Regions from separate parts of the Buttiauxella sp. AC038 genome, predicted to be linked through region 1. Evidence: predicted binding sites of a transcription regulator. Region 1 holds the regulator's gene; each other region holds the start of a gene.
What was found. Region 1 encodes PurR, which represses purine synthesis genes. Its sites were predicted from a motif close to CANGCAAACGTTTGCNTG; they were not measured.

Region 2: pyrC (dihydroorotase) is a predicted target of PurR. The motif match lies at 4,087-4,104, and genes of this name have one in related genera.
Region 3: AC0IXI_RS16235 (amino acid aminotransferase) is a predicted target of PurR. The motif match lies at 2,880-2,897, and genes of this name have one in related genera.
Region 4: raiA (ribosome-associated translation inhibitor RaiA) is a predicted target of PurR. The motif match lies at 5,547-5,564, and genes of this name have one in related genera.

The regions. Positions count from the first base shown of each region.
Region 1 covers NZ_CEEDCQ010000001.1:2,272,018-2,279,933, reverse strand. Annotated here, with positions in the region: gene nemA (alkene reductase) at 1-159, shown strand, start outside; gene gloA (lactoylglutathione lyase) at 298-705, shown strand; gene rnt (ribonuclease T) at 798-1,502, shown strand; gene AC0IXI_RS10830 (Grx4 family monothiol glutaredoxin) at 1,516-1,860, opposite strand; gene AC0IXI_RS10825 (C40 family peptidase) at 2,223-3,071, shown strand; gene sodB (superoxide dismutase [Fe]) at 3,264-3,845, shown strand; gene cydH (cytochrome bd-I oxidase subunit CydH) at 3,898-3,987, opposite strand; gene purR (HTH-type transcriptional repressor PurR) at 4,283-5,308, shown strand; gene punR (DNA-binding transcriptional activator PunR) at 5,329-6,240, opposite strand; gene punC (purine nucleoside transporter PunC) at 6,356-7,549, shown strand; gene cfa (cyclopropane fatty acyl phospholipid synthase) at 7,845-7,916, shown strand, end outside.
Region 2 covers NZ_CEEDCQ010000001.1:3,242,794-3,250,709, reverse strand. Annotated here, with positions in the region: gene trhO (oxygen-dependent tRNA uridine(34) hydroxylase TrhO) at 1-586, shown strand, start outside; gene solA (N-methyl-L-tryptophan oxidase) at 678-1,796, opposite strand; gene bssS (biofilm formation regulator BssS) at 1,931-2,185, opposite strand; gene dinI (DNA damage-inducible protein I) at 2,538-2,783, opposite strand; gene pyrC (dihydroorotase) at 2,983-4,029, opposite strand; gene AC0IXI_RS15555 (lipoprotein) at 4,163-4,723, opposite strand; gene grxB (glutaredoxin 2) at 4,894-5,541, opposite strand; gene mdtH (multidrug efflux MFS transporter MdtH) at 5,617-6,825, opposite strand; gene rimJ (ribosomal protein S5-alanine N-acetyltransferase) at 7,067-7,651, shown strand; gene AC0IXI_RS15535 (YceH family protein) at 7,661-7,916, shown strand, end outside.
Region 3 covers NZ_CEEDCQ010000001.1:3,382,578-3,390,493, forward strand. Annotated here, with positions in the region: gene asnS (asparagine--tRNA ligase) at 1-1,105, shown strand, start outside; gene ompF (porin OmpF) at 1,701-2,771, shown strand; gene AC0IXI_RS16235 (amino acid aminotransferase) at 2,959-4,149, shown strand; gene AC0IXI_RS16240 (MBL fold metallo-hydrolase) at 4,209-4,856, opposite strand; gene mepK (peptidoglycan L,D-endopeptidase MepK) at 4,897-5,445, opposite strand; partial or broken gene ldtD (L,D-transpeptidase) at 5,628-7,508, opposite strand; gene mukB (chromosome partition protein MukB) at 7,672-7,916, opposite strand, start outside.
Region 4 covers NZ_CEEDCQ010000001.1:1,167,012-1,174,927, forward strand. Annotated here, with positions in the region: gene AC0IXI_RS05510 (DUF2799 domain-containing protein) at 1-256, opposite strand, end outside; gene aroF (3-deoxy-7-phosphoheptulonate synthase AroF) at 510-1,580, shown strand; gene tyrA (bifunctional chorismate mutase/prephenate dehydrogenase) at 1,592-2,713, shown strand; gene AC0IXI_RS05525 (SMP-30/gluconolactonase/LRE family protein) at 2,790-3,662, shown strand; gene pheA (bifunctional chorismate mutase/prephenate dehydratase) at 3,695-4,855, opposite strand; Phe leader region at 4,877-5,004, opposite strand; gene pheL (pheA operon leader peptide PheL) at 4,956-5,003, opposite strand; gene raiA (ribosome-associated translation inhibitor RaiA) at 5,111-5,449, opposite strand; gene bamD (outer membrane protein assembly factor BamD) at 5,722-6,459, opposite strand; gene rluD (23S rRNA pseudouridine(1911/1915/1917) synthase RluD) at 6,590-7,570, shown strand; gene yfiH (purine nucleoside phosphorylase YfiH) at 7,567-7,916, shown strand, end outside.

The DNA.
Region 1 (7,916 bases):
GAGAAAGGCCTAATCGACGCAGTAGCCTTTGGCCGTGACTATATCGCTAACCCGGATTTGGTTGAACGCCTGCATCACAATGCAGAACTCAACGCCCAGCGCCCTGAAACCTTCTATGGTGGTGGCGCAGAAGGTTATACCGATTACCCGACTTTATAGACCCCTCTCATTGATAGCGGCGCTAGTTCGCCGCTATACTTACCTTACATTTAGAAATTAACCCTTTAATTTTAGCCAAATAATTCGGGTTGTAGGTAGGTTGTACAACTTGAAGAATGATGAGGAAAAGAGGATTTTATGCGCTTACTTCACACCATGCTACGTGTCGGCGATCTGCAACGCTCCATCGAATTTTACACTAACGTGCTGGGCATGACTCTGCTGCGTACCAGTGAAAACCCTGAATACAAATACTCTCTGGCGTTCGTTGGTTATGGCCCGGAAACCGAAGAAGCGGTTATCGAACTGACCTATAACTGGGGCACCGATAGCTACGATTTAGGCAATGCTTATGGTCACATCGCGCTGAGCGTTGATGATGCGGCTGAAGCCTGTGAACGTATTCGTAAAAACGGCGGCAATGTCACCCGTGAAGCTGGCCCGGTAAAAGGCGGCTCCACCGTTATCGCTTTTGTTGAAGATCCTGACGGCTACAAAATTGAGCTGATCGAAAGCAAAGACGCAGGTAAAGGCTTGGGTAATTAATATCCTGTTACGGGTGCTCTCTGCGCCCGTTAGCTTCCCTTGTTAAAATTTGCCATAATACGCGCTGCTTTTTCCCGTATTAAGAGATCCTGATGTCTGACAACACGCAACTGCATAGCCTGTGCGACCGTTTTCGTGGTTTTTATCCGGTAGTAATTGATGTTGAAACCGCCGGGTTTAATGCTAAAACCGATGCTTTACTTGAAGTCGCAGCCATCACGTTAAAGATGGATCAAGACGGCTGGTTATCGATTGACGAAACCCTGCATTTCCATGTTGAACCTTTTGAAGGCGCAATTCTTCAACCTGAAGCGCTGGCCTTTAATGGTATCGACCCGCATAACCCGTTGCGTGGTGCAGTGAGTGAATATGACGCGCTGCACGCCATTTTTAAAATGGTGCGCAAAGGCATTAAAGACAGCGGTTGTAACCGCGCGATCATGGTCGCGCATAATGCGACATTCGATCACAGCTTTATGATGGCAGCGGCAGAACGTGCTTCTTTAAAACGTAACCCGTTCCATCCATTTGTGACCTTTGACACTGCTGCACTTAGCGGGTTGGCTCTCGGCCAGACGGTACTCGCTAAAGCGTGTATTGCCGCTGGTATGCCATTTGACAGCAGCCAGGCGCACTCGGCTCTATATGATACTGAGCAAACCGCCGAGCTTTTTTGCGAAATCGTTAACCGTTGGAAACGACTCGGTGGCTGGCCACTCCCTTACCGGCTGAGCCAGAATCCGAAGCATAAAAAAAGCGACCTTAACAGGTCGCTTTTTATTTCACTCCAGGTCTGACTCCAGTTGCAAATTACTCTGCGTCTGGCTCTTCAGATTTATGCTTGGCAGCAGATTCTTTAATCAGTGCCTGCAACTCGCCACGCTGATACATCTCAATAATGATGTCGCAGCCGCCAACCAATTCACCATCAACCCACAGCTGCGGGAAAGTAGGCCAGTTAGCGTATTTTGGCAGCTCAGCACGGATGTCTGGATTCTGTAAAATATCAACGTACGCGAAACGCTCACCACAAGCGGATAGCGCCTGCACAGCCTGGGCGGAGAAGCCACAGCTAGGCAGTTTCGGAGAACCTTTCATATAAAGAAGAATTGGGTTCTCAGTAATCTGTTGTTGGATTTTTTCAATAGTGCTCATTGCTTGCTTCCTCAAACCAAGTGCTGGCATTAGTCTGCCATTGTAGCGATTGACGCCCTCTCCAGAAAACACCATTTTTTATAGGGCTTTTCTGTCATACGCGATGGAGGGACAACATGTATCAAGAATAACACTTTTCCCGCCACTGAAAATCAGCAAATGACCCTAAGCCTGATCAATAAATAGCCTTGCAACCATTAGTTTGGTTAATTTTTTTGCGTCCGGTAACGAAACAGCAAGACGAATAGTAAAAGGTTATTAACTTTATCGTGCTTAATAGATTAGAATCGGCGGGTTTCGCAAAATCATACACGGGCATGATGGTTTTTCTCATGCATTCATTTTCACCAGGGGATTGTCGAGTGGCGCGGATAACAAAAATTTCTATCACGCTCTGTGCTCTGCTATTTACCTTGCCGTATACACCATTGACGCATGCGTCTGAGCACGCTCGTCCCGTGGCTGCGCAAAAAGCGCACGTTGTTAAAAGCACAACGAAGAGCACAGAAAAAAGCAGTAAGAGTAAAACCACTACCACCAGCAAAAAAAGCACCACCTCAGTCAAAACAGCCAGCAAGAAAAAAGAAACAACTGCCGCAAAAAGTAAAACCGCCCAAAATGCCAGCAGCGCTAAAACAAAGAATCTTGCAAAAAACTCCCGCAATAAAACCTCTAAGCTCGCAAAAGTCCAGCCTGTTACTTTCACCGAAAAATGCAGCAAGCCGCGTAAAGGCCATAAAGCGCATTGTGTAAAAGTTAAATCAGAGCAGCCAACGACGATTGCTGCGGCGCATAAAGTCCGTGTGCAAAAAGCACAAAAAACGGCAATGAACAAATTGATGGGCCAGATAGGCAAACCGTATCGTTGGGGTGGCACCTCGCCGGTTACCGGTTTCGATTGCAGCGGTCTGGTTTACTACGCATACAAAGATTTAGTGAAGTTCCGTATTCCTCGTACCGCTAACGAGATGTATCACCTGCGTGATGCCTCATCTGTAGATCGTGGGGAGCTTGAAACTGGTGATTTGGTCTTCTTCCGCACCCAAGGTCGGGGCACCGCTGACCATGTTGGCGTGTACGTGGGCAACGGTAAATTTATTCAGTCACCGCGTACCGGACAAGATATCCAGATAACCTCACTAAGCGAAGACTACTGGCAGCGCCACTATGTCGGTGCCAAACGCGTTATGACCCCTAAAACAATTCGTTAAACTCTATTTATCGAAAACCTGCGCCTGCCCTTCCTTGGGCAGGTGAGTTCCCTCTTTTGCTTATCCTTTCAATTTGTTACCCTAAACCCGCACTAAAAGTGATGTTTAACAATAGATACCCAAAATAATTCGAGTTGCATCGCAGCCAACAAAGATGCAGCTCGAAGTATGAAGGGTAATAAGGAGTCAGCAATGTCGTTCGAACTACCTGCACTACCATATGCAAAAGATGCTTTAGCACCGCATATCTCCGCCGAAACTCTGGAATACCATTACGGTAAACACCATCAAACCTATGTCACTAACCTGAACAATCTGGTTAAGGGCACTGCGTTTGAAGGTAAAAATCTCGAAGAGATCGTTCGTACTTCCGAAGGCGGCGTGTTTAACAACGCAGCACAGGTTTGGAACCACACCTTCTACTGGAATTGCCTGGCACCAAATGCTGGCGGTGAACCAACTGGAGAGCTTCTGGAAGCCATTAATAAGTCGTTTGGTAGCTTTGCTGAGTTTAAACAGCAGTTCACTGATGCAGCTATTAAAAACTTTGGCGCTGGCTGGACCTGGCTTGTCAAACAAGAAGATGGCGCTCTGGCGATTGTCTCTACCTCAAACGCGGGTACCCCACTAACAACAGCGGCAACACCGTTATTGACTGTGGATGTGTGGGAACATGCGTACTACATCGACTACCGCAATGCTCGTGCTGGCTATCTTGAGCATTTCTGGGCGTTGGTGAACTGGGAGTTTGTTGCTAAGAATCTGGCAGCATAAAACCTAAAATATATGGGCCGCGATTGCGGCCCATTTTAATCAGAGCGATGTATCAGTGCAGTACGGCGGTTAACGCGCCACACACAATCAGTGCCAAAACAACAACCGTGGTCATGATTGAAAATTTCAGATCGGTACTCATTAGCAAACTCCTTTTATTACCCTACAATCGGTGTGTCGGCTTGATTTTCCCACAATCAGACATAAAAATCCCCCTGGTTTTAACCTGATATCGCTTTTCCCTCTTTCACTTTTCTCCTGGATAGGCCAAAATCCCACGCTAATTTATTGCGTACCATCTATTCAACGCCCTCCTCCCGTTTTATGTCGCAATCCCGGCATACCTGCAACCTTAACGTTGCCTCAGGAGTTGGCGTACGCAAACGTTTAACACATTGGTTATCAGGGGTTTACGATATGGCCCGGAGTGAAATTTAATGGCGACAATCAAGGACGTAGCGAAGCTCGCAAACGTTTCCACTACAACCGTATCACATGTGATTAACAAGACCCGTTTTGTGGCGGAAGAAACACGTAACGCGGTCTGGGCGGCAATCAAACAATTGCACTATTCGCCGAGCGCCGTCGCGCGTAGCTTGAAAGTTAATCACACCAAAACGATTGGTTTGCTAGCTACTTCTAGCGAAGCACCCTATTTTGCCGAGATAATCGAAGCTGTCGAAAATAGCTGCTTTGAAAAAGGCTACACCCTGATTTTGGGTAATGCGCACAATAATTTCGAAAAACAGCGCGCCTATTTATCCATGATGGCGCAAAAGCGCGTCGATGGGCTGCTGGTGATGTGCTCTGAATATCCGGAATCATTACTGACTATGCTTGAAGAGTATCGTCACATCCCAATGGTTGTGATGGACTGGGGCGAAGCCCGCGCAGATTTCACCGACTCCGTTGTCGATAATGCCTTCCACGGTGGCTATCTGGCTGGACGTTATTTGATTGAACGTGGTCACCGCGAAATTGGTGCAATCCCTGGCCAAATGGAGCGTAATACCGGTGGCGGCCGCCATGCTGGTTTTATGAAGGCGCTGGAAGAAGCTGGGATCGCTATTCCTGAGAACTGGATTGTGCAAGGTGACTTTGAACCTGAGTCAGGCTACCGCGCCATGCAGCAGATTATCGGTCAGTCTCAGCGCCCTACCGCAGTATTCTGCGGCGGCGACATTATGGCGATGGGCGCAATTTGTGCTGCTGATGAAATGGGTTTACGCGTACCGCAGGATATTTCCATTATCGGTTATGACAACGTGCGTAACGCTCGTTATTTCACACCGGCATTGACCACCATTCACCAGCCGAAGGACTCGCTGGGTGAAACAGCTTTCAATATGCTGCTGGATAGAATCGTCAATAAACGCGAAGAGTCGCAATCAATTGAAGTACATCCGCGCCTGATTGAACGCCGTTCAGTGGCAGATGGCCCATTCCGCGATTACCGCCGCTAAAAACAGTCAAAGGAGCCTGCCTAAGCAGGCTCTTGCAACCACTCCTGATTCATCGTCTCGCTATCCCCTAAATACTCCAGCAGCCAGGCCAGAGCTGGCGAAGCATCATTTTGCCGCCATGTCAGGCAACATGCCGCGTCCGGGAACGGGTTATCGAGCGTCAGCTCACTCCACTGCCCTGAAGCCAACCACGGCTTTGCTATATGCAATGGCACCATACCAATACATAAACCCGCGCTAAGACAATCAGAGCCAGATTCCCAGTCTGGAACCACAACTCGACGCTGGTTATCCAAAAGCCAGGTAATACGCTTCGGTAGCGAACGGGAGGTATCTTCCAGTACTAACGACGGCCAGGCTCGCAGATCATCATCACTTAAGGTTCCGCCCTGCTGTGCCAGTGGGTGATTTGATGACACCACACAGCGCCAACTCAACGTCCCCATATCGCGGAACGCATAACGCCCCCCGACAGGAATAGCTTGTGTCGCACCAATCGCGACTTCAACTCGCCCATCAGCCAGCGCATCCCACACGCCGTTAAACACTTCCTGGAATATACGCAGTTCGATATCCGGAAAATGACGATAAAAATCCAACACCAACTGACGCGTTCGTTCAGGTTTAACGATGTTATCAACTGCGATAGCCAGGTGCCCGCGCCATCCATTTGCGATCTGTTGACACTGCTGCCGTGTCGTCATCATTTTTTTGATAACAGAGCGGCCTTCTTTCAGGAAAAAGACGCCTGCGGGGGTTAATTCAACATCCCGATGGCGACGTTCGAATAACGGAACCGCTAACCAATCTTCAAGTTGCCGTACCGTATAGCTGATAGCTGACGGAACGCGGTGCAGCTCTTGTGCTGCACCACTGAAGCTGCCATTGCGCGCTACCGCATCTATCACTTCCAGCGAATATTCTGACCACATTTCTCTGCTCACAAAATTTTTGAATGCAACCTACAAATATTAGCGTTTCACAAGCCTATTTGCACTCCGTACACTCTCGCGGCGATCAACCTGCAAGATAAAACAAGAGAAAATTATGCAACCATCAAAAGGATTTCTTATCTGGCTGGCTGGATTAAGTGTTCTGGGCTTCCTTGCCACAGACATGTATCTGCCTGCTTTCGCTGCCATTCAGCAAGATTTACAGACCGATGCCTCCGCCGTTAGTGCGAGCCTGAGCCTGTTCCTTGCGGGCTTTGCGTTTGCCCAGTTAATGTGGGGGCCGCTGTCAGACCATTTCGGACGTAAACCAGTTTTGCTGGCCGGTCTGAGTCTGTTCGCCGTCGGTTGTATTGGAATGTTGTGGGTAGAAAGTGCCACCGCTCTGCTGGTGCTGCGCTTCGTTCAGGCCGTTGGTGTTTGTTCTGCCGCAGTAAGCTGGCAGGCACTGGTGACCGATTACTACCCGGCAAACCGCGCAAATCGTATTTTCGCCACGATTATGCCGCTGGTTGGCTTGTCTCCGGCACTGGCACCGCTGCTCGGTAGCTGGATTTTGGTGCACTTCGACTGGCAGGCGATCTTCGCCACCCTGTTTGCAATCACCCTGGTGCTGATGATCCCAACTCTGCGTCTGAAACCACGTACCCAGCATCACCCGCAAACAGAAGACAATAAAGTCAGCTTTATGTCGTTACTGCGCTCTCGTGTTTATAGCGGCAACGTGTTGATTTACGCAGCTTGCTCTGCCAGCTTCTTTGCCTGGCTGACCGGTTCTCCGTTTATTCTGAACGATATGGGTTACAGCCCGGCGGCAATTGGCCTGAGCTATGTGCCGCAAACTATCGCCTTCCTGATTGGTGGTTATGGCTGCCGTAGCGCACTGCAAAAATGGCAAGGCAAGCAAATGCTGCCGTGGTTGCTTGCGTTATATACGTTGAGTGTTTTCGGCACCTGGGCGGTATCGATAAGTGGACACGCAAACCTGACCATGCTGCTCATCCCATTCTGTATCATGGCGATTGCCAACGGGGCGATTTACCCAATCGTTGTTGCTTCTGCACTGTTGCCTTTCCCACAAGCCACAGGTAAAGCCGCTGCGCTGCAAAACACGCTGCAATTGGGCCTGTGCTTCCTGGCAAGTTTGATGGTGTCGTGGTTGGTCGCTACACCACTGCTGACTACCACCAGTGTCATGCTGGTAACAATTGTTCTGGCCATGCTGGGTTATCTGCTTCAGCGTCGTAAAAATGCCGAAGTCTGGCAACCGGCTGAATCGGATGCACATTAAGATTAAAATTGCTCAGCCTCAACATGATTAGCTTGCTAAGAATATGTGATTGAATCACCGCTTAAGCGAGCCTATACTCATAAACGGCTCAACAAATAACACCATAATAATCAAATTAAAACGGGAGCCTCTTGGCTCCCGTTTTTGTTTTACAGCTGTTTTTGGGGCGCCAAGCCCCCTTTCTCTGTTCTACGTCGGATATCAGGCACACGGAATTTTCCGTGACATTTCTCACATGCCCAAAATAGCGTCTACGCTGTTTTAAGGTTCCTTTCACATTGGTGATGGAGAAGCTATGAGTTCATCGTGTATAGAAGAAGTCAGAATAAGAAATAACCCGTGGTATCGGATTGTGAACGATATGCTC
Region 2 (7,916 bases), 970 kb from region 1:
GCGCAATCATTACGAATATGAAGTTGGCCATTTCCAGGATGCTTTAGAGATCCCGGCTGATACGTTCCGTGAACAGCTGCCGAAAGCGGTAGATATGTTGCAGGATGACAAAGAAAAGAAAATTGTCATGTATTGCACTGGCGGGATCCGCTGCGAGAAAGCCAGCGCCTGGATGTTGCACAACGGTTTTAAGAACGTCTATCACATTGAAGGCGGGATTATTGAATATGCCCGACGTGCGCGTGAGCAGGGGATTCCAGTGCGTTTTGTTGGCAAGAACTTTGTTTTTGACGAGCGTATGGGTGAGCGAATTTCCGAAGATGTGATTGCCCACTGCCATCAGTGTGGGGTTTCCTGTGATAGCCACACCAACTGCAAAAATGATGGCTGTCATCTGCTATTTATTCAGTGTCCATCCTGTGCAGAGAAGTTTGCAGGCTGTTGTAGCGACATTTGCCGCGAGGAGCTAGCGCTGTCACCAGAAGAGCAGCGCCGTCGCCGCGCTGGTCGTGAAAACGGTAATAAGATCTTCAATAAATCGCGTGGTGCGCTCAATACCACGTTGGGGATCCCTGATCCCGAGTAACTTTTCTGGTGGATGTTGCTTACGTGAATCCACCTGCAAAAAGCGCTTCGTAGGTCGGATTAGCATAAGCGATATCCGACGTTACGTGGTTTTATTTAAAGCGCGAAAGCGAGAATGGTGTCAGGTCGAAGCCAGGTTCTTTGCCCAGAGCGAACTTGCAGGCAATCTCCCCCAGTACCGATGCAAATTTAAACCCATGTCCACTCAGCCCGGTGATCACCAGCGTATTGTCATGGCCTGGTAGGGTATCAATAATAAAATCTTCATCTGGCGACATATCGTAAGTGCAGGCTGCGCCGTGCATGCAGACACCCACGCCCGGCATGATCTGGCGTAAGAAACTGAATACTTCACTGCCATCGGTTGCGATCGCGCCAAATGGTTTGCGATGCTGCGGTTCACTGATGACTTGTCCGCCATTATGTTTCCCGAGTTTCAGCTCGTTATCTTCTCCGGCAGGGAAACCATAGTACTGGGTACCATCGGGTAACTCGGCCGTGAATGCAGGGAAATTGTTCTTTTCGCTGTAACGTCCGTCAGCCTGATGCCAGCTAAAGATTTTGCGCACAGGCGTAACCGGCAGTTCGGGTAATAATTTAGTGACCCAGGTTCCTGCGCTCACCAAAAGTTTATCGGCGGTAAACTCGCCTTCTGGGGTATCGACTACCACAACGTCTGCGGTATGGCGAATGTCCGTCACCGGGCAATTAAATAACTGCGCGCACCCACCCTGGTTTGCCAGACGGATATAAGTTTCCACCGCCAACTCGCTGCGCAGCACACCAGAATCTGGCTCAAATAAGCCAAGATAGTTTTCTGGAACGGTAATTTGTGGCCAGCGTGTCATCACTTGTTCAGCCGTCAGTGTTTCAAGCGGTAGTGACCAGCTTTGCGCACTGCTTTGCACCGTTGAGATAAATGCTGAATCCGCAGGGCCGAGGTTAATCACACCTGTGCGATGAAAGACTTTCTCACCACTAATTTCCTGCAACGCATCCCATAATATCTGGGCGCGTAACACCAGTGGGACATATTTTTCCCCTTCGCCATAGGCATGGCGCATCAGGCGAGTATCACCATGATGGCTACCTTGCTGGTGGGGAGGGTGGTTGCTGTCGATCATAAGCACGTTTAAGCCGGAGTGAGTGGCATAGCATCCGGCGGCTGCGCCAACGGAACCACTACCGACGATGATAAGGTCATAATGCATGATGCTTTTCTCTTCTCTCTGGCAAAAAGTATATAGCAGGTTAATTAATTCTCGGCCGACTGGCAATTGAGCGAAACCTGAATAATAAAAAAGGCACCTTTAGGTGCCTTGCGTTATTTGAGCAGCATCGACAATCAATGCTTACGATAATCGTTTACCTGGTAATCACTAGATTCAATCTTAGCAATCCCGGCTTCTAAAATAGAAATAAATTGCCGGGCAACATCCGTGGTCAGCCATAAAGTTTGACCGATTTCAGTTTCGTCGTGCTTTTGCGTATTCGAGGTCAGGTAGTGCAGGCGAAGCATCAGCGCATCGTAGCTATCAACGGTGCTGATGTCCCATCCGATAAGGGGATGGGTCTGGATAACATCACTATTTTTTTCCATCATAACCCCTTTTATACGTGTGTTTGAGACAACGGTTCGTGAGGTTTAATGCTTGTTTAATGTGAAGCCAGTTAAGTATATCAATGATTAAGCTATTTCGACGGAGAAATAAATACCCTGCAACACTTTTTTTACAATAAAGCGCTTAATTGCACAATAAACCGCCATGATATTCTTTATTGAATCAGATGATTCTGGGTAATGTACAAGAAGGGAAATTATTTAAATGAGCGAATTTCATACAATTAAAAAAACCGGATGGCGACACCCGGTATAAAGATAACAACGAGGGAATTTTTACCTGAAATGAGCGGCAAAATGATCTAAAGCCAGCTCATTCCCATTATGTTTTTTAATCCGCAGCAAACCAGTCGTCAGCGCTTTCCCAGGTCTCTTGCAATATTTCGCTAATACGATCGCGGTCTTCTTTGGTGGCCCCTAAAACTGACAGGTTATTTGCAGCGGCATAACGCACCTGAACGTGGTTAACGTTTTCAGGATAGTGCTGAGTAATACGACGTGAAAGTTCATTGGCAAGCGCATCAATAGCGCCTGGTGGCAGAGATGTAGTTTTGGCAATAGTGACTTCAATACGCATAACAGCCCCCTGTAGAACCCGTCATACTTCAAGTTGCCCCTTTGTTGGCTGCGTTCACTCCCCTGAATCACTTACCTATGTAAGCTCATCGGGATTTGTTCTCTTGCCGCCGCGATGCAACTGGAATTATTTAGGGTTAATAATATACTGGATATTTATACAGTCATATCGCCAGTGATGCAACAGGGGGCGGTAAAAATTATGCTTTAACTGACCAGGCTACTTTCTCACCGGCCAGGAATGGCACGATGCTGTCATCGGATGTTTCGATGGTTTCTGGCATTTCAACCGGAGTGCGAACCAGTTCGATAGTCTCTTGGTTAACAGGTAAACCGTAGAAACGCGGGCCATTGAGGGATGTGAACGCTTCGAAGTGCTGCATTGCATTCATCTCTTCAAATACCGTCGCGTAAGCACCCAAAGCAGAAGGGGCGTTAAAGCAGCCAGCACAACCACAGCTTGCTTCTTTGCGATGGCGTGCGTGTGGTGCGGAGTCAGTCCCCAGGAACACACGGTCGCATCCGCTTGCAACCAGTTCGCGTAACGCTTCCTGATGCACACTGCGTTTTAAAATAGGCAGGCAGTACAGGTGAGGGCGCACGCCGCCAACCAGCATGTGGTTGCGGTTAAACATCAGGTGTTGCGGGGTAATAGTTGCACCTAACAGGGAATTGCCTTCCTTCACATACTGTGCGGCATCTTTGGTGGTGATGTGTTCAAACACCACTTTCAGTTCCGGCAGTTGCTTACGCAGCGGTTCCATGACAGTTTCGATAAAGCGTGCTTCACGGTCAAAAATATCAATGTCAGCGTGAGTTACTTCACCGTGAATCAGCAGCGGCATGCCGATTTTTTGCATACGCTCAAGCACAGGTAGGATTGCGGCGGTGCTGGTCACGCCATGGCTTGAGTTAGTTGTCGCATTTGCCGGGTAGAGTTTTGCCGCAGTAAACACACCTTCATTAAACCCGCGTTCAACTTCGTTCGGGTCCAGAGAATCAGTCAGGTAGCAGGTCATTAAAGGCTCAAAACTATGCCCTTGCGGTACGGCGTCGAGAATACGCTGGCGATAAGCGATGGCAGCTTCAACCGTTGTCACTGGCGGCGCCAGGTTTGGCATCACAATCGCGCGACCATAAATTTCGCTGGTATAAGGCACAACCGTTTTAAGCATCTCACCATCACGAAGGTGAACATGCCAGTCATCTGGGCGGCGAATTTTTAATACCTGAGGTAATACGGTCATGAAAGTGCTCCGGCGTAGGAAGGAAATAACGATGATTTATGCCGGGCACAAAGGATAAGCGCAAACGTTTAGCTTTGCACCATTTTCGTTGAGATTTTCTTGGGGAGGATGTGCCTCCCCAGTGTTTCAGAGCTTACTCGGTGAACGGGATAATGATTTCGCCTGGTTTGATCTCAATCCCTTTGGCATATTTCTTCGCCAGTTTTTCGCCTGCACTATTATCTTCACTCAACACGTAAGCGGGCTGTTGGTTGAAGTAATTGCGTAGCGACTGATTGAGATATGGAATCAGTGTCTGGACAATCGTCTGCATTTTCTCAGGCTCGACGGTTGCATCTACCACTTCCATTTCTTGCAAATAGATAGCACCTTGCTCTTTATTAAAGGTCGGCAAGGCTTTGAGTTTAAGTTTGATATTAGCTTTTTGATTGCCGAACAAAGATGTCATATCCAGTTTGGCATCGCCAGTCAGGGTGATTTTGTTCGGTTCTTCGCGGCCAATCGCACTGGCTAAATTAGTTAAGACAATATGGGCATCGGCAACGCCTGGCAGGCCAATATCTTTAGAGAAATTATTCCGTTTGTGCAGCGCCTGGTTGATTTCCTGTTCGCTGACGGTGTATTGCGTTAGCTGGTTACAACCCACCACTAATCCGCTGAGCATCAAGGCTGCGGCTAATACTATTTTTTTCATGGATATCCTTAACATGCTGCATCGGTCACAGATCCTGACATAAAGCATCATGATGTACTAGTACCGGGCGTGCTACAGGAAAAGGCTTAATTTTTTATTCGACAGAATAAGTTTTTGAATCATGAGATAAAGGCGGGTTAACTTACCCGCCGTAGAACCATTAACAATCTTTAAATGGCGTGGGATGACAGCAGGTTAATTTGCGTCTGTTTGGCCATATTATCCCGGTATGCCGCGACACGACTCGGCCACTCAATTCCGGCAACCAGCGTCAGGTTACGCAGCAGCGGGAAGAGGTGGATATCGTCATCAGACAACTCACCGTTGACGGCATTGGGCTGCACGATAAGTTTATCGAGCTTACGTAAATCATCGCTGATTTTTTTGGTCAGACCCGGTGAATGCGTCAGATGGTCAGTAAAAGAACCGATCATTGCCTCTTTCTTCTGTGCGAAGTAAGCCCGGGCTGCAGGTGTGGCAAACTCATCAAAAGGCGCTTTCGCAATACGCGGCAATAACAGGTGTTGGACATAGCTATTGACGTGGCGTAACCAGTCGCTGATAGCTGAATTAGCAGCGCCGGTCAAAAGTGGTTCACCATCAATTTTGTCGACGTAGTGCACGATATCCATGCTTTCAGGCAGGTAGCGACTGTCATCTTTTTGCAGGATTGGCGCCATTTTCTTGCCAATCATTTTCGTCGGGGTTGCTTCATCGTCGTTTAGCAAGACGACCAGCTCAACGGGGATATTCTTTAAGCCAAAAATCATTCGTGCTTTAAGGCAGAAAGGGCAGTGATCGTAAATATAAAGCTTCACGTTACTCCTCCATATCAATCGTCAGGAAAAATCCGTCAATTTTTGAGTATGGAGGAGAATACCAGGGGCTGCAAACTAGTTGCCGGGTTCAAGCATAGAGGGGTCTATCGGTTTCGGGCTAAATTGCCACCACAAGGCGATGAGCGTGATGAAGCCTATAATCCCTAACATCACCCATGGAAGTTCCGGTTGGTTGATACTTTTCCCAGCATCGAATAACCAACCGCCACCGGCGTAACCAAATGCGCCGCCAATCGCCAGACCCAGTCGGCTAAAGCCCATATAACTTCCACGCGCACGGGAATCAGCAAGTGATGCCCCCAGCGTTTCGCGGGCAGGTTCGGCAATGATTGAACCGATATAAAACACGCAAATTAGCGTGAACAGTTGCTGAAGGTTATTGGCAAGGCCAATCGGCAACATGGCCAGGGACATAAGGAACAAACCCGCCATCAGCCGCTGCTCGAGACGGAAACGTTTTTCGCTCCAGCGTGCAATAGGGTAGAGCAGCGTTAAGGATAGTGCCGCTTCAATGGCATACATCCACTTTACTGCGGCAGGCGTACCGGCAATTTCGTTCACCATAATCGGCAGCATTAACATCACCTGCACCGCCAGCATGTAATATCCGGCCAGCGTTAACACATAAGTGATGAAACGTTTGTCGCGCAGCACGCGTCCCATGCCTTCGAGCATTGGGGTGCGAATGGTAGAGAGTTTATACGCAGGAAGCAGCCAGGCATTGACGATGGCGCAAATCACAAACATCACCGCGCCCGCACCGCACACCAGACGAAAATCGTATTGTAGCAACCAACTGCCGAGCAGCGCCCCAATGACGGCACCAGCGCTGTCTTGCATCATTAATATCGAGAAGAAACGGCCGCGTTGATGTGGACGCACCAGTTTGACGACAAGGGCTGCGCGAGGTGGGTCGAATAGTGTGCCCCCGATAGCAGAAATAAAACATGATAACCACAAAACCCAGGGTTCATGAGCGATGCCCATCAGCGCAAAACCGACGGCGCGCAACAGCATTCCGGTGACAATCATCGGTTTGGCACCTAGCCGGTCGGCGATGGCGCCACCGAAAATACCTAGCCCTTGCTGAGTAAGCTGACGCAGGCCCAGCGCAATGCCGACCATTAATGCCGCCCAACCCATTTGGTCGACAAAGCGAATGGAAATAAGAGGGAAAACCACGAAGAAGCCTAATACAACTAACATATTATCGAGCAATAAGAAGTATTTACCCAGGCTCCTGGCCTGCGCGACCCGTGACATCTCCCCTCCAGGGAACTTAAAAGTGTGACAAACCTCTATTCTCCACTGCTCTCAGGGTTTTTGACAGGGCGTACGGCGACAATATTTTTTTATCAATCCGGCGCTTTGATTTAACTCGTTAATCGAAAAAAGTATGGCCGAATGAGAAATCTGCATGTTGTTGTTTTCCTTCCATCGCAAGGGGCAGGTATAGTAATTACGTTGGCTCAAAAATACGTGGGATGTGAGGAGTAGGGTGAACATGTTTGGCTACCGCAGTAACGTGCCGAAAGTACGCTTAACAACGGACCGCATGGTGGTGCGTCTGGTGTACGAGCGAGATGCCTGGCGTCTGGCAGATTATTACGCCGAAAACCGTCAGTTCCTGAAACCCTGGGAACCCATTCGTGATGACAGCCATTGCTATCCTTCCGGCTGGCAGGCGCGGCTTGGCATGATTAGCGAAATGCATAAAACCGGTAGTGCTTATTACTTTGCGCTGCTCGACCCGGAAGAGAAAGAGATCCTTGGCGTTGCCAACTTCTCAAACGTAGTACGGGGCTCATTTCATGCCTGCTATCTCGGCTACTCACTTGGTGAGAAATGGCAGGGGCAGGGAATGATGTTTGAAGCACTGACCACGGCTATTCGCTACATGCAGCGTAGCCAGCATATCCATCGCATCATGGCGAACTACATGCCGCATAACCAGCGCAGCGGTGACCTTCTCGCTCGCCTTGGTTTTGAAAAAGAAGGCTATGCCAAAGAGTATTTACTGATTGATGGCGTGTGGCGGGATCATGTTTTGACCGCACTGACCACCAAAGAATGGACCCCTGGCCGTTAAGGACAATAAATGAAATATCAGTTAACTGCGGTTGAAGCACGAGTTGTGGGTAGCCTGATGGAAAAGCAGGTGACCACTCCCGAACAGTATCCGATGTCGGTCAACGGTGTGGTCACGGCATGTAACCAGAAGACCAACCGCGAACCGGTGATGGATCTGAAAGAGCATGATGTTCAGGAAACGCTGGATTTGCTGGTCAAGCGCCACTTTTTGCGTACCGTCAGCGGCTTTGGTAATCGGGTTACTAAATACGAACAACGTTTCT
Region 3 (7,916 bases), 1.1 Mb from region 1:
GACCGGTTGGGTTGACGATCCTGATACATACCCGATGGCGGCAAAACGCCACAGTATTGAGTATCTGCGTGAAGTTGCCCATTTGCGTCCGCGTACCAACATGATCGGTGCTGTTGCACGCGTTCGTCATACTCTGGCCCAGGCGCTGCATCGCTTCTTCCATGAGCAAGGTTATTTTTGGGTTTCTACACCACTGATTACTGCCTCAGACACCGAAGGCGCAGGCGAGATGTTCCGCGTGTCTACGCTGGATATGGAAAACCTGCCACGCACTGACGCTGGCAAAGTCGATTTCGATAAAGACTTCTTTGGCAAAGAAGCGTTCCTGACCGTATCGGGTCAGTTGAACGGCGAAACCTATGCGTGCGCGTTGTCCAAGGTTTATACCTTCGGCCCAACCTTCCGTGCTGAAAACTCTAACACCAGCCGTCACCTGGCTGAGTTCTGGATGCTGGAACCGGAAGTCGCTTTCGCCAATCTGGACGACGTAGCAGGTCTGGCTGAAGCGATGCTGAAATATGTCTTCAAAGCGGTGCTTGATGAGCGCATGGATGACATGGAGTTCTTCGCAGAGCGCGTTGACAAAGATGCAGTCGCACGTTTACAGCGTTTCATTGATGCTGATTTTGCCCAGGTTGATTACACCGACGCTGTTACAATTCTCGAGAATTGTGGCCAGAAATTCGAAAACCCAGTTTACTGGGGCGTTGACCTTTCTTCTGAGCATGAACGTTACCTTGCTGAGCAACACTTCAAAGCACCGGTAGTCGTGAAAAACTACCCGAAAGATATTAAAGCGTTCTATATGCGCCTTAACGAAGACGGTAAAACCGTTGCTGCAATGGATGTGTTAGCGCCAGGCATTGGTGAGATCATCGGTGGTTCTCAGCGTGAAGAGCGTCTGGATGTGCTGGATGCGCGCATGGCTGAGATGGGTCTGAATAAAGAAGACTACTGGTGGTACCGCGACCTGCGTCGTTACGGCACCGTTCCACATTCGGGCTTCGGTCTAGGTTTTGAGCGTCTCATTGCCTATGTAACCGGTGTTCAGAACGTTCGTGACGTGATTCCATTCCCACGTACACCGCGTAACGCAAGCTTCTAAGTAGTCGTTTTTCTAAGGCCAGCATTGCTGGCCTTTTTTCTGCCTGTCGTACAAACGTCTTTTTTCTTCAACGAAAGTTAAACAAACGTCAATTTCAACCCCTTCCTGCAACTTGCCCGTTACCAATTGTGTCCATGAAACAGACAAACACAAAATAACCTTACTTTCCGCTTGCATCCTCATTCTGATGTTTGACTTAGCACATTCGGCCAAAATTCACACAGGCGTCTGGACATCCAAAAAACACTCGAGAAATGTGCAAATGTAAGCGAAGAATTCACTAAGTTTCTCCTTATACGGATTAAACATAAGTAATTCATATATATAGGAATGGAAAGGTCGAATTTTATACGAAGCGGCTAAGAAGTTTGAGTTAGTTCACAAAGTTCCATAAAATACACATTTAGTTACACATAGTTTCTTATTGTAACTCACTCTCGATGTTTGTAGCACTTTCAGACTAGCGAAACGGTTTCATGGATGGAAAGATGCCTGACAGATACAGAAAGACACCAAACTCTCATCAATAGTTCCGTATAGAATTATTGACGGCAGTGGCAGGTGTTACAAAAAAACCTAATGAGGGTAATAAATAATGATGAAGCGCAATATTCTGGCAGTGGTAATCCCTGCTCTGCTGGTAGCCGGTGCAGCTAACGCTGCAGAAATCTATAACAAAGACGGCAACAAAGTTGATTTATACGGTAAAGCGGTAGGCCTGCATTATTTCTCCAAAAACAACGGTGATAACAGCTACGGCGGCAACGGCGACAAAACCTACGCACGTCTTGGCTTCAAAGGCGAAACCAAAATCAACGACCAACTGACCGGTTTCGGCCAGTGGGAATACAACTTCCAGGGTAACAACTCTGAAGGTGCTGACGCTCAGGCAGGCAACAAAACCCGTCTGGCCTTCGCTGGTCTGAAATTCGGCGATGCAGGCTCTTTCGACTACGGTCGTAACTACGGTCTGGTTTATGACGCAATCGGTGTTACCGATATGCTGCCAGAGTTCGGTGGTGATACTGGCAACAGCGACAACTTCTTCTCTGGTCGTAACGGCGGTCTGGCTACATACCGTAACAGCGACTTCTTCGGTCTGGTTGACGGCCTGAACTTCGGCGTTCAGTACCTGGGCAAAAATGAGCGTACCGATGCAACCCGTTCAAACGGTGACGGTTGGGCGACTTCTCTGAGCTATGACTTCGAAGGCTTCGGCATTGTTGGTGGTTACGGCGCAGCAGACCGTACCAACGCACAGGAAGCACTGGCTCGTGGTAAAGGTTCTACCGCTGAGCAGTGGGCTACTGGTCTGAAATACGATGCGAACAACATCTACCTGGCAGCACTTTACGGTGAAACCCGTAACGCAACCCGTATCACTGACGGTTTTGCTAACAAAACTCAGGACTTCTCTGTTGTAGCACAATACCAGTTCGATTTCGGTCTGCGTCCATCCGTCGCTTACTACAAATCAAAAGCGAAAGATGTTGAAGGTATCGGTAGCGAAACTTACATCAACTACATTGAAGTTGGCGCTACTTACTACTTCAACAAAAACATGTCTACCTATGTTGATTACATCATCAACCAGATCGATGACAACAATAAACTGGGTGTAGCTTCTGACAACACCGCAGCAGTTGGTATCGTTTACCAGTTCTAATTATCCGGCAACTTAGTTGCATGGATGATTTAAAAACAGGGCTTCGGCCCTGTTTTTTTATGCCTGAAAAGTAGAAAAACTTATCTTGTGACGGGGCTGTTTCTTTTTGTTGCAAACGGTTGGCATTTGCTAAAACAGCAGTTAACCTGAGAGCGTTACTCCCTCGATATCACAATGGAAACTCGTCATGTTTGAGAACATTACCGCTGCTCCAGCTGATCCAATTCTTGGTTTGGCCGATCTGTTTCGCGCCGATGACCGTCCGACAAAAATTAACCTCGGCATTGGTGTTTATAAGGATGAAACGGGTAAAACTCCGGTTTTAACCTGTGTTAAGAAGGCGGAGCAGTATCTGCTGGAAAATGAGAACACCAAGAACTACCTCGGCATCGACGGTATTCCAGAGTTTGGTAACTGCACCCAGGAATTGCTGTTCGGGAAAAACAATGCTCTGAGTGCTAACAAGCGCGCTCGTACGGCACAAACCCCTGGTGGTACTGGCGCGCTGCGTGTTGCCGCTGACTTCCTCGCTAAAAACACCACAACCAAACGTGTGTGGGTGAGCAACCCAAGCTGGCCGAACCACAAAAGCGTCTTTAACTCCGCTGGCCTGGAAGTGTGCGAGTATGATTATTACGATGCACAGAACCACTCTCTGAATTTCGATGGCCTGGTCAACAGCCTGCAAGCTGCACAAGCGGGCGACGTAGTTTTGTTCCACGGTTGCTGCCATAACCCGACCGGTATCGACCCAACAGCTGAGCAATGGAAAGTCCTGGCAGAGATGTCTCTGGCCAAAGGCTGGTTACCGCTGTTTGACTTTGCATACCAGGGCTTTGCCCGTGGTCTGGAAGAAGATGCAGAAGGCCTGCGTATCTTCGCAGCAAGCCATCAAGAGCTGATTGTGGCAAGTTCCTACTCTAAGAACTTCGGCCTCTACAATGAGCGTGTAGGTGCCTGTACGCTGGTTGCTGCTGATGCAGATACCGTTGACCGTGCATTCAGCCAGATGAAATCTGTGATTCGTGCGAACTACTCTAACCCACCAGCTCACGGTGCATCGGTTGTAGCAACGATTCTTAGCAACGATGCCCTGCGTACTCTTTGGGAACAAGAGCTGTCCGACATGCGCCAGCGTATTCAGCGTATGCGTCACCTGTTTGTAAATACCCTGCAAGAGAAAGGCGCTAATCGCGACTTCAGCTTCATCATCAACCAGAACGGCATGTTCTCGTTCAGCGGCCTGACTAAAGAGCAGGTACTGCGTTTACGTGAAGAGTTTGGTGTGTATGCAGTAGCATCCGGCCGAGTAAACGTAGCAGGTATGACGCCAGACAACATGGCGCCACTGTGCGAAGCGATTGTCGCTGTACTGTAAGCCAGAATAGATAAAAAAAGAGCCGCGCAATGCGGCTCTTTCTATTTCTCCGGCCTGATTTACCAGACCGGTAATTCGTCTTGCAAGAAGGGGTTGTGCAGGCGTTCGTAACCGAGTGTCGATAATGGCCCATGACCTGGAATAAACGTCACATCATCGCCCAATGGCAATAACTTACGTTTAATTGAGTCGATGAGTGCTGCATGATTGCCCTGCGGGAAATCGCTACGCCCCACTCCACCTTTGAAAATCACATCACCGGAAATCAGTAACTGGGATTGAGCATCAAAGAAAACAACGTGGCCAGGTGTATGGCCCGGGCAATGCAGAACCTGTAAGGACACATTCCCTACCGACACCGTGTCGCCTTCGTTCAGCCAGCGATCTGGCGTCAGCGGCAAACACTCTTCGAGGCCAAACATTTGGCTTTGTGCCGGCAAACCCTGCAACCAGAATTCGTCTTCTTTTTCCGGCCCAACCACAGGAACACCATAGTGCTCAGCCAGTTCAGCAGCGGCTCCAACATGATCAAGATGGCCATGAGTTAACAGGATCTGCGTAATTGTCACGCCTTTCGCAGTAACTTGCTGTTTGATCTTTTCGGCTTCACCGCCTGGATCAACCAATGCTGCCTGCTGAGTTTCTTCGCACCAAATCAGAGAACAGTTTTGGGCGAATGCGGTGACCGGAATAATGTGATAGTTCATGACGCTCCAATACCGGCAACGCTCGCCGGATTCCGTTGTTTTACCAGTTCCTTAGTGGCCCGGTATCAATATGCACAAAGTTGCTGCTTGGGTAGTATCCTACACCACCAGCGCGCATAGATAATGCTGCTTTGCGAACATTGCTTAACGAAATCCCTTCAATATGAAAATCCATTGCCTGGCCTTTGGTGTGATAGCTCTTTTTAGCTACACCTCGGCTGTGGGCACGTAACTCATTGTTCGTGTCCAGGGAGCGATAACCAGATACCAGTTGCACCGGTTTGTTGGTTCCTAACAAACCTTGCAGGCGATAAAGCTGGTCAAATAATTTAGGGTCGATGGATTTGATTTTGTTTGCGCGATAATCACGGAAGAAATGATTAAGCCTTGCTAATTCATCCTGAATATAGCCTTTACCATCGAAAAATTCAGCCTTCAATGACTCCCCGGTATGCAGGTTATTAAGAGTCAGAATGCGTGGGCGCGGTGTTGATAGCATGGCAAACGCTTGTGTTGGTAACAGCGAGGCGCCTAAAGCCACGCCACCCAACGCCAGCAGCTTGCGGCGGTTTGCGTCAAATTTGTCCATGATGTCCAGGTCTACAGGTAAAAAACGATCGAATAATATGCACTTTGGGCGCACTGCTGGGCACCTTAACCGCCAAAACAAAGCGAGTCAAGGCGTGCAAAACCCAGTAAAACCGGGCCCTGTAGAGGACCCTGAAGGGCTAAGCAATTATTACGACCGCTAATTCATTAGAATTACTGCATTTAGCGTATTAATAGTTCAGCTTTTGAAAGGATTTGTGCGCCTGATCGCGCGGTGAGATCATAATTGTAAATATCTGTACGGAACTGTGTGCGTCCGTCGTCACCAACAAAAGCAGTCAGGTAATAGAGACTCACCGGGATGGTTTGACGAATATTCACGTATTTAGTATTGCCATCTTTCAGTTGACTTGAAATCCGGGCATCGTTCCATCCTGCGTCTTGCAACAACATGCTTGCCAGCTCAGAGGCTTTGTTGACTCGTACACAACCTGAACTCAACGCTCGCGCATCTTTCTGGAACAAGGTGTGGTTTGGCGTGTCATGCAAATAGATAGCGTCAGAACTCGGCATATTAAACTTGTAACGCCCTAACGAGTTCTGTACCCCAGGTTTTTGCTGGAAGCGGAAAGGCAAGTTGCTGGCAGTAATCGTTTCCCAATCAACATGCCATGGGTCGATTGCTTCTGCATTATTACTCCAACCGCGAAGCACACTGTAACCATGACGGTCGAGATAGCCTGGGTCCTGGCGAACTTTTGGCAAAATATCGTTGCGTGCAAGTGTTGGTGGAACATTCCACGGCGGGTTAACGACCACATTATTAAGCGCACTGCTCATCATTGGCGTTTTGCGATCAGGTCGCCCAACAATCACCCGCGAAGCCAATACTTCACTACCGTTAAGGTAATAGCTCAACGAGTAGTTAGGAATATTGACCATAATGCCAGTGTCGAGTTTCTTCGGAAGTAAGCGCAAACGTTGAATATTTAACGCCACCAGCGACGCACGTTGTTGCGGTGTGACGTTCAGCCAGTCGCGTGTTAATTGCCCGATTGAGCCATCAACACCCAAGCCTTGCCACTTCTGGAAACGTTTTACACCTTCAACCAGCTCTTTGCTGTAGGCACTTCGTACCGCTGGAGTTGATTTCTTTTTCTTCCCAGCCACTGCATCTGGCGTCTGTTGCGCGGTTTGCTCGCCGTCTATCTGAATAGCTGACGGGCTAACGGCAACCGCATTCTTAGAAGCACTGTCGCGATCAGGAAGGGGAATCGAAGGTTCGGCCTGCAACATGCCGGTACGCGCGAGTATTTCCCGTAGCGCTGGAACATCATTGCTCCACTGGCCGGGACGCAGAGTTTCAGCGCTGGTCAATTGAGGCCATGGGCGCGAGTCAGTGAGTAAGTGCACCAACGACTGGTGCAGCTTGGCGTATTGCGGATGCTGAGGGGCTAGCGTTTCAACAAAACTGACTAGCGTCCCTTGATCTACCGCCACTTGCCATTGGTTAATTACCGAGATAGGCGGAGTTTGCAGCTTGTAAGGCTTAGCGCTGTACAACCAGCGATTGCCTTCCGTCGGAATGCCTTAAACAAATTGCAAATAACCCATCATCGCATCAGACAATACAATATCGCGCGATAACCCCGTGACAGACGGATCGGTAAGCAGTTCTACCCAAGTAGTAAACTGTGGTTGGATGCCAGAAATGGCAACTTCGGCAAGTTGCTGCTGGAAGGCCTTCACGGCATCGCGATTCTCCCACATCGGTTTCATCTCGCGGGCAGCGTAAAATGCAGACAACGCATTTAGATAAACCGGGGTGTAGCCCGCAGGTAAATGCGCCACGAGCTGAGAACGGCTTTGTGCGGCAGACATGCCGGTAGAATTTAGCGGCAACACTCCCACCATGGTAGCGGTAGCAGCAGATTGCGGTATTGGTTGGTCTGGCGAGCTGGTAGGTTCAATGCTCACAGCAGAGCTGTCAGAAGGAACGACCGCTGGCTCATCGGCCTGCGCCATAAACAGTGGAGCGAAACTCAGTGCCAGCCCGTAACCGAGCGCTGACAGCTTAAAACCGTGCAATTTTGTTAGCAACATCCCTTGCCCCCTGTTTATACCTGTTTTTACATCACCCAGCTTTTGTCGCTGGGTTTTAATAATCAGTATATAAACAGCGAATATTATTTGCCCGTATAAATGTAAATAAAATTAAAGATTAAGAATTCTGAGAAAAGAAAACGCGGGCCGTAGCCCGCGATTTTTATGATGCCTCTATTGTGCCGGCAACCGGCTCGGGAAGCGGTGGTGCAAAGCCCCTGAGTCCTACAACATGGACGTGTTCATGATTCTGAACAACCTTACGTACCAACTTGTAGGTGGTGCCTTTTTCCGGGCTGATGTTCTCTGGCGCTGCAATGATCAGTTGCATTTCAAGTCGCTCACACAGCTCAAACAACGTAGCAATTGACTTCGCATCCAGTCGTGCCGCCTCATCGAGGAACAGTA
Region 4 (7,916 bases), 1.1 Mb from region 1:
ACTTCGGATCGCAAATTCTCTGTTGTCCTTCTGCATATCCCTTCAACCATTCCTGACGGTCCACATTCTCATCATTATGCATATGTGAAATAACCAGATTGCTTCTGATGGGTTGTCCGGACATTGCATCGTCCCAGCCGGCTTGATACCAGTCGGTAGGCTCAGGGGTGGGAGCATGTGTGTAAGGATCAACATAACAGGCCGACAGGAATAAGATCGGAATTAAGGCGATGTAACGCATGGTGGGAATATCCATTTCAAAGAGTATTCTTTGAGCATAGAGGCTATTTCATTGAATGCATGTTTACGCGAAAAAGAAGCGTGTTTAAGTATGTTTGTATAAATATGTTTACACACATTGTTGATTTACGTGCTTTAAGCGGCAATTATTTTAGTGTTGTAACGAATTGTTTACGTAATATGGATTGCAATCTTTACTAAAGCTGGTAATGTAGTCGCATCCTCACTGAGGAAACGACTATCGCAAACGAGCTAACAGGATCGCCATCATGCAAAAAGACGCGCTGAACAACGTTCATATTTCTGACGAACAAATACTTATCACTCCGGATCAACTGAAAGCGGAATTCCCGCTGACTGCCGCCCAAGAAGCGCAGATTGAACAGTCCCGTCAGACGATTTCCAACATTATCGCGGGCCGTGATCCTCGTCTGTTGGTGGTGTGTGGACCTTGCTCGATCCACGACCCAGAAACCGCGATTGAATATGCTCGTCGTTTTAAAACGTTGTCTGAACAAGTTAGCGATAGTCTGTACCTCGTGATGCGCGTCTATTTTGAAAAGCCACGTACTACTGTGGGCTGGAAAGGGCTGATTAACGATCCGCACATGGATGGTTCGTTTGATGTCGAAGGCGGTTTGAAAATTGCTCGTCAATTGCTCGTAGAGTTGGTGAGCATGGGTCTGCCACTGGCAACCGAAGCGCTTGATCCAAATAGCCCACAATACTTAGGCGATCTGTTCAGCTGGTCGGCAATCGGTGCGCGTACTACTGAGTCCCAGACTCACCGTGAAATGGCTTCTGGCCTTTCAATGCCGGTTGGCTTCAAAAATGGTACTGATGGCAGCCTCGGCACAGCAATTAACGCAATGCGCGCTGCATCTATGCCACACCGTTTTGTCGGTATTAACCAGGCAGGCCAGGTTTGCTTACTGCAAACTCAGGGTAACCCTGATGGCCACGTGATTTTACGTGGCGGTAAAGCACCGAATTACAGCCCGGCAGATGTCGCGCAGTGTGAAAAAGAGATGGAACAGGCAGGACTCCGCCCAGCCTTGATGATAGATTGCAGCCATGGCAACTCAAACAAAGACTACCGCCGCCAACCGGGCGTGGCTGAATCAGCTGTCGCTCAAATTAAAGATGGCAACCGTTCGATTATTGGCCTGATGATTGAAAGTAATATCCACGAGGGTAATCAATCTTCAGAGCAACCACGCAGTGAGATGAAGTACGGTGTTTCTGTAACAGATGCTTGTATTGACTGGGAAACCACTGAGACTTTACTGCGCGAGATTCATCAGGATCTGAACGGTACGCTTGCGGCGCGTCAGGCATAAGAGGTTTTACTATGGTGGCTGAATTGACCGCGCTGCGCGATCAAATTGACGAAGTGGATAAGGCGTTGCTGGGGCTACTGGCACGCCGCCTTGAACTGGTAGCGGAAGTTGGCGAAGTCAAAAGCCAGTACGGTTTACCGATTTATGTCCCAGAGCGTGAAGCGGCAATGCTGGCTTCACGCCGCAAAGAAGCGGAAGCGTTAGGTGTTCCACCTGATCTGATTGAAGACGTACTGCGCCGCGTAATGCGAGAGTCTTACTCAAGCGAGAATGACAAAGGCTTTAAAACGCTATTTCCTGCTTTGCGGCCGGTTGTTATCGTCGGTGGTGGTGGGCAAATGGGGCGCTTGTTTGAAAAGATGCTCACACTTTCCGGTTACCAGGTTCGAATCCTTGAAAAAGAAGACTGGGCTAAAGCACCAGAGTTGATGGCTGATGCGGGCATGGTGATTGTCAGCGTCCCGATTCATATCACTGAACAAGTTATCGCTCAGTTACCACGCTTGCCTGATGACTGTATTTTGGTTGATCTGGCATCGGTTAAAAATGGCCCTCTACAGGCTATGCTGGCTGCGCACCAGGGCCCTGTTCTGGGTTTGCACCCAATGTTTGGGCCGGATAGCGGCAGCCTGGCAAAGCAAGTTGTAGTGTATTGTGACGGTCGCCAGCCAGAAGCTTACCAGTGGTTCCTGGAACAGATTCAAGTTTGGGGCGCGCGTTTACATCGCTCCACGGCAGTTGAACACGATCAGAACATGGCGTTTATTCAGGCGCTGCGCCACTTTGCAACCTTTGCATACGGCTTGCATCTGGCAGAAGAGAATGTTCAGCTCGAGCAGTTACTAGCGCTTTCATCACCGATTTATCGCCTGGAACTGGCTATGGTCGGGCGCTTATTCGCTCAGGACCCGCAGCTTTATGCTGACATTATTATGTCTTCCGAAAGCAATCTGGACCTGATCAAACGTTACTACAAACGTTTTGGTGAGGCGATTGGCCTGCTGGAGCATGGTGATAAGCAAGCGTTCATCGACAGCTTCCGTAAGGTTGAACACTGGTTTGGTGATTACGCGCAGCGCTTCCAGAGCGAAAGCCGTACTTTATTACGCCAGGCAAATGATAGCCGACCGTAATCGCAAAATAGTCTTATAATCTAAAGCCATCAGGGAAACCTAATGGCTTTTTTTATTGGCAATTAAGGATAGAAAAATGGCTCAGCCGCAAGTTCTGTTCGATTACATCGGTCACTTACCTGAATGCCCAACCTGGAGTGCTGAGGAAAACTGCCTCTACTGGACGGATATTCTCGAAAACGAAATGCATCGCTACAACATTGAAAGTAAAAAACACGATGTGATTCAGTTTTCCGAAGAAGTTGGATGTTTTGCATTATGTGAAACGGGCGGCTTTATTGTCGCGCTGCGCAGCGGAATTTATCTGACCAACCGCACAGGGCTTATCACTCGTAAAGTGTGTGACAACCCCAATAACCCTGCATTAGCTCGTTTTAATGATGGTGGAACGGATAGAGATGGACGCTTTTATGCCGGAACATTTTGGGGACCGGGAGATTACAACGGGGCATTGTTGTGCCGTGTGGATAACGATCTGACTCCGCATGTTATTCAGCATGATATTCATGGTGCCAATGGTCTGGCGTTTAGTGCCGACAAAAAATGGATGTTCACATCGGACACACCGAACCGTGTGATCTACAGAACTCCGCTAGATAAACAAGGTGAACCAGGCAAGCGTGAAGTGTTTAAACATTTTGAGCTGGGGCAGGGGATTCCTGACGGCGCCGCAATTGACGAAGAGGGTTATTACTGGACCGCGCTATTTGATGGCTACCGTATTGCACGCTTGTCGCCAACGGGAGATGTACTGGAAGAGTATGAGTTGCCAGTACGTTGCCCTACGATGGTCTGTTTTGGTGGCGATGATATGAAAACATTGTTCATCACGACCACGCGAGAAAATATGGATGATACTGAAGTCGCGGAAAGGCCGCTTTCTGGCGCGATTTTTACGCTTGAAGTCGCAGTAGCAGGGCTGCCAAAACTTAAATTTAAACAGATTTAGTAAGCCAGCATAACGCTGGCTTACTGCCAGTATTACATCGGATCGACAGGTACCACGTTCTCACTTGGATAACAGCCAAGTACTTTCATCGAGCGGGTGATTTCGCCCAGTTCGCGAAGGGCTTTATGCATTGCTTCATCGTTCAGATTTGCCTGAACATCCAGATAAAACATCTCTTCCCACGGGTTACCGTTAATCGGGCGAGATTCCAGTTTTGTCATAATCAAATTGTGATTACGCAGAACCAGAAGTGCTTCTACCAGCGCACCGGCTTGCTGGCCTGTTGCCATCAGCAGGGTAGTTTTCGCTGGAACCTGGTCAGTCACTTCAACAGCTTTGCGAGCCAGGACGATGAAACGTGTAATGTTTTGCGTCTGATTTGCCAGGTTACGTTCCAGAACTTGTAAGCCATACAGCGCGCCACCTGCTTCGCTACCTAATGCCGCGACATGAGGTGAGTTCGCCTGAGTCACCTTCTCCATCGCTGCAGAAGTACTCTCACAATATTCAATTTTCCAGTTTGGGTAGCGATTGATGAACTGGCTACATTGCTGGAAAGGCTGTGGATGGCTATACACAGTGTGGATAGTGTCTAAATCAGTAGTACCTTTAACCAACACGCAGTGATCGATAGGCACAGTCATCTCGGCAACGATGGATAAACTGGTGTGCTGCAACAAATCATAGACATCGTTGATTGCGCCAGAACTGGTGTTCTCTAGCGGCACGACTGCGTAATCTGCTTGACCAGTTTCGACTTGATTAAAGATATCGTGAAACTTTGCACAGCCGCTTTCAATAAATTGTTCAAAGTGTCGGGCGGCATACTGGCGAGCAGCAAGGTGAGAGTAAGAACCTTTTGGGCCGAGGAACGCAATTCGTGCTGATTGTGGATTCGTTTTGTTAAGGTGCTGCTGCAATAACGTTTGCTGGGTCAGGACGGAGTCTTCAATAATGAGCTGGAACAGGCGGGTTATGTAATGAGCATCCAGATTATGGGTTTTACCCAGTGCAATCAGGCGCTCCAGTAAATCTCGCTCGCGGTCTATATCGCGCACCGGGCGGTGAGTGGCAAGTTTAGCTTTGCCTACTTCTACAGCTAATAAGCGACGCTCCGCCAGCAATGCCAGCAGTTTTACATCCAGGGCGCTAATTTTATCGCGCAGTGCCAGCAATGGGTTTGTCTCACTCATATCGCTACCTTTTCGAATTCCATAAAAAAAGCCTCCCGTGTTTCGGGAGGCTTGTTTGTTCGTCTTCGCATTCTTTATCACACGACGAATTGCCTCCCATTCAGGGGAAGGTAAAAAAGAATGCGAAGAAAAACGGAAATAGTTTCATGGTTGGTTCCTGATAAGTCAGACAAGTAAGGTACCCGGTCTGTTTTCGCTCTGTCAATAAAAAACGCGCCCGGAGGCGCGTTGTTATGGTTGATAAGGCTAAATTGATTACTCTTCTTCAACTTCCGCGATAGCAACGTCTTTCACTGAACCTGCTGTGCGACGCGCTTCACCCTTGTGTTGCACTTTATTCAACTGCCGCTCCAGTTTGTTGATCAAATCGTTGATAGCCGTATACATATCATCGTGTTTGGCGCTCGCTACGAGCTGGCCATTTGGCGTATTAATGGTGGCATCTGCCACGAAACCTTTCGGCTCTTTGGACAAAACAATGTGTGGGTTAATTAAATGTGTTTGCCACTTGTCCAGTTTAGTTAGACGGTCTGCGACGTGCTGACGAATAGCTGGGGTGATTTCCATTTGCTTGCTGGTAATGTTCATTGTCATAAAGTTACCTCTTGTCATTCCCGTCTTGGTAACTCCAGCATACCTTTCTGAATGTCAAAATGTGTGATGCAAATCACATTATTTTGTCACTTTTTGTCAGTAAACCCTTTTTGTGAGGCAGGACAGGATCTCTGTTTTTAAAGCTTGTGGAAGTGAGAAATAGCGTCCATATTTGATTGGATGACCCGACGCTAAACCGTTTCAGTTTACGTATTTCGGGCAATAAAAATGGCAGCCATATGGCTGCCATTTTGTTTTGATAAATTGGTGAATCAGGTGTTGCTGCTATTTGCCGCAATAATTTTTGCAACTTTGTCAGCCTGGGCTGGCATTTGCATTTCACGGTAAGCATTTTCCATCAATTTCAGACCATCACGAGTGGCCTGAGTATCAGGGAAATCACGCAACATTCCTTCGACACGGTTAACTACTGCAACCCACGCGCCGCGTTTAGTGTAGTATTGCGCCACTGAAAGCTCATATTTCGCTAAACGATCTTTCAGGAACACCAGACGCTTGGTGGCATCGGTGACATACTGGCTGTTCGGATAACCGCGAACCAGCTTAGAGAAATCTCTGAACGCATCGCGCGCATGCGCCGGATCCCGGTCTGAACGATCTACGCCAAAGAAACCTTGTAATGCGCTATCATCTAACGCCATATCCGTCAGACCGCGCATGTAAAGTACGTAGTCAATGTTTGGATGGGTAGGATTAAGGCGCATAAAGCGGTCAATCGCTGCCTGAGCCAATGGCAAATCAGCGTTCTTATAGTAAGCATAGATAAGATCTAACTGCACTTGCTGCGAGTAAGGCCCGAACGGATAACGGTTATCCAGCGCTTCCAGTTGCGTTATCGCCGCTTTAAAGTTACCGTCCTGCAACTTTTGCTGCGCAGTCGCATAGATCTCAGAAGGTGGATTATCAGGAACCTCATCCTTGGAACTGGAGCAACCAGCCAAAGCCAGGCTCAACGTGGCTACTGCCACCAGATATTTCATACGCGTCATGACGTTTTGACTTTCCTCAGAATGTTATCCGGGAGGCTCGCAGTACCAGCTCCCGATAAAGACCAGCTACAATAGCACACTATATTAAACGGCATTGCCGTAAAACCCAACGTTAACGAAGAAGCTGTCTATGGCACAACTAGTACAACTCACCGCAACTGTGTCCGAATCTCAACTCGGTCAACGCTTAGATCAAGCTTTGGCCGAATTGTTCCCGGATTATTCACGTTCGCGTATAAAAGAATGGATTCTTGATCAGCGCGTGCTGGTCAATGGCAATATCAGCGACAAACCGAAAGAGAAAGTGTTGGGTGGCGAAAGCGTCACTATCAACGCTGAAATCGAAGAGGATGCGCGCTGGGAACCACAAGATATCCCGCTCAATATCGTCTATGAAGATGACGATATTCTGGTGATTAACAAACCGCGGGATTTCGTTGTGCATCCTGGTGCGGGTAACCCTGATGGGACCGTCCTGAATGCACTATTGCATTACTACCCACCGATTGCTGATGTACCGCGTGCAGGTATCGTGCATCGTCTGGATAAAGACACGACGGGTTTGATGGTCGTTGCGAAAACTGTTCCTGCGCAAACTCACCTGGTTGAGGCTTTGCAATTACGTGAAATCACGCGTGAATATGAAGCAGTTGCGATTGGTCATATGACTGCAGGTGGCACGGTAGACGAGCCAATCAGCCGCCACTCTACCAAGCGCACCCATATGGCTGTGCATCCTATGGGTAAGCCAGCTGTTACGCATTACCGAATCATGGAACATTTCCGCGTACACACACGTCTGCGTCTGCGTCTGGAAACAGGTCGTACTCACCAGATTCGTGTGCACATGGCGCATATTACTCATCCATTAGTTGGCGATCAGCTTTACGGTGGCCGTCCACGCCCACCAAAAGGTGCGTCGGAAGAGTTTGTTAGCGTGCTGCGTAAGTTTGACCGCCAGGCTCTTCATGCAACCATGTTACGTCTTCACCATCCGATTAGCGGTATGTTGATGGAGTGGCATGCGCCGATTCCTCAGGATATGGTTGAGCTGATTGAAGCATTACGTGCTGATACAGAAATCCATAAGGATCAATTGGACTGGCTATGAGCAAATTGATCGTCCCGCAGTGGCCGCTCCCTGAAGGAGTGGCTGCTTGCAGTTCGACACGTATTGGCGGTGTGAGTCAACCGCCTTACGATTCGCTTAATCTGGGAGCCCATTGCGGTGATAACCTGGATGATGTCGAAGAAAACCGCCGTCTTTTTTACGCTGCTGCGTTGTTGCCCTCAAAACCTGTTTGGTTAGAGCAGGTACACGGCAAAGAAGTGTTGAAACTCACGGGCGGGCCATATTTGTCTAAGCGCGCTGATGCTTCTTACAGTTCAACACCGGGCACCGTTTGTGCAGTAATGACTGCAGATTGTTTGCCAGTGCTATTCTGTAATAAGGCAGG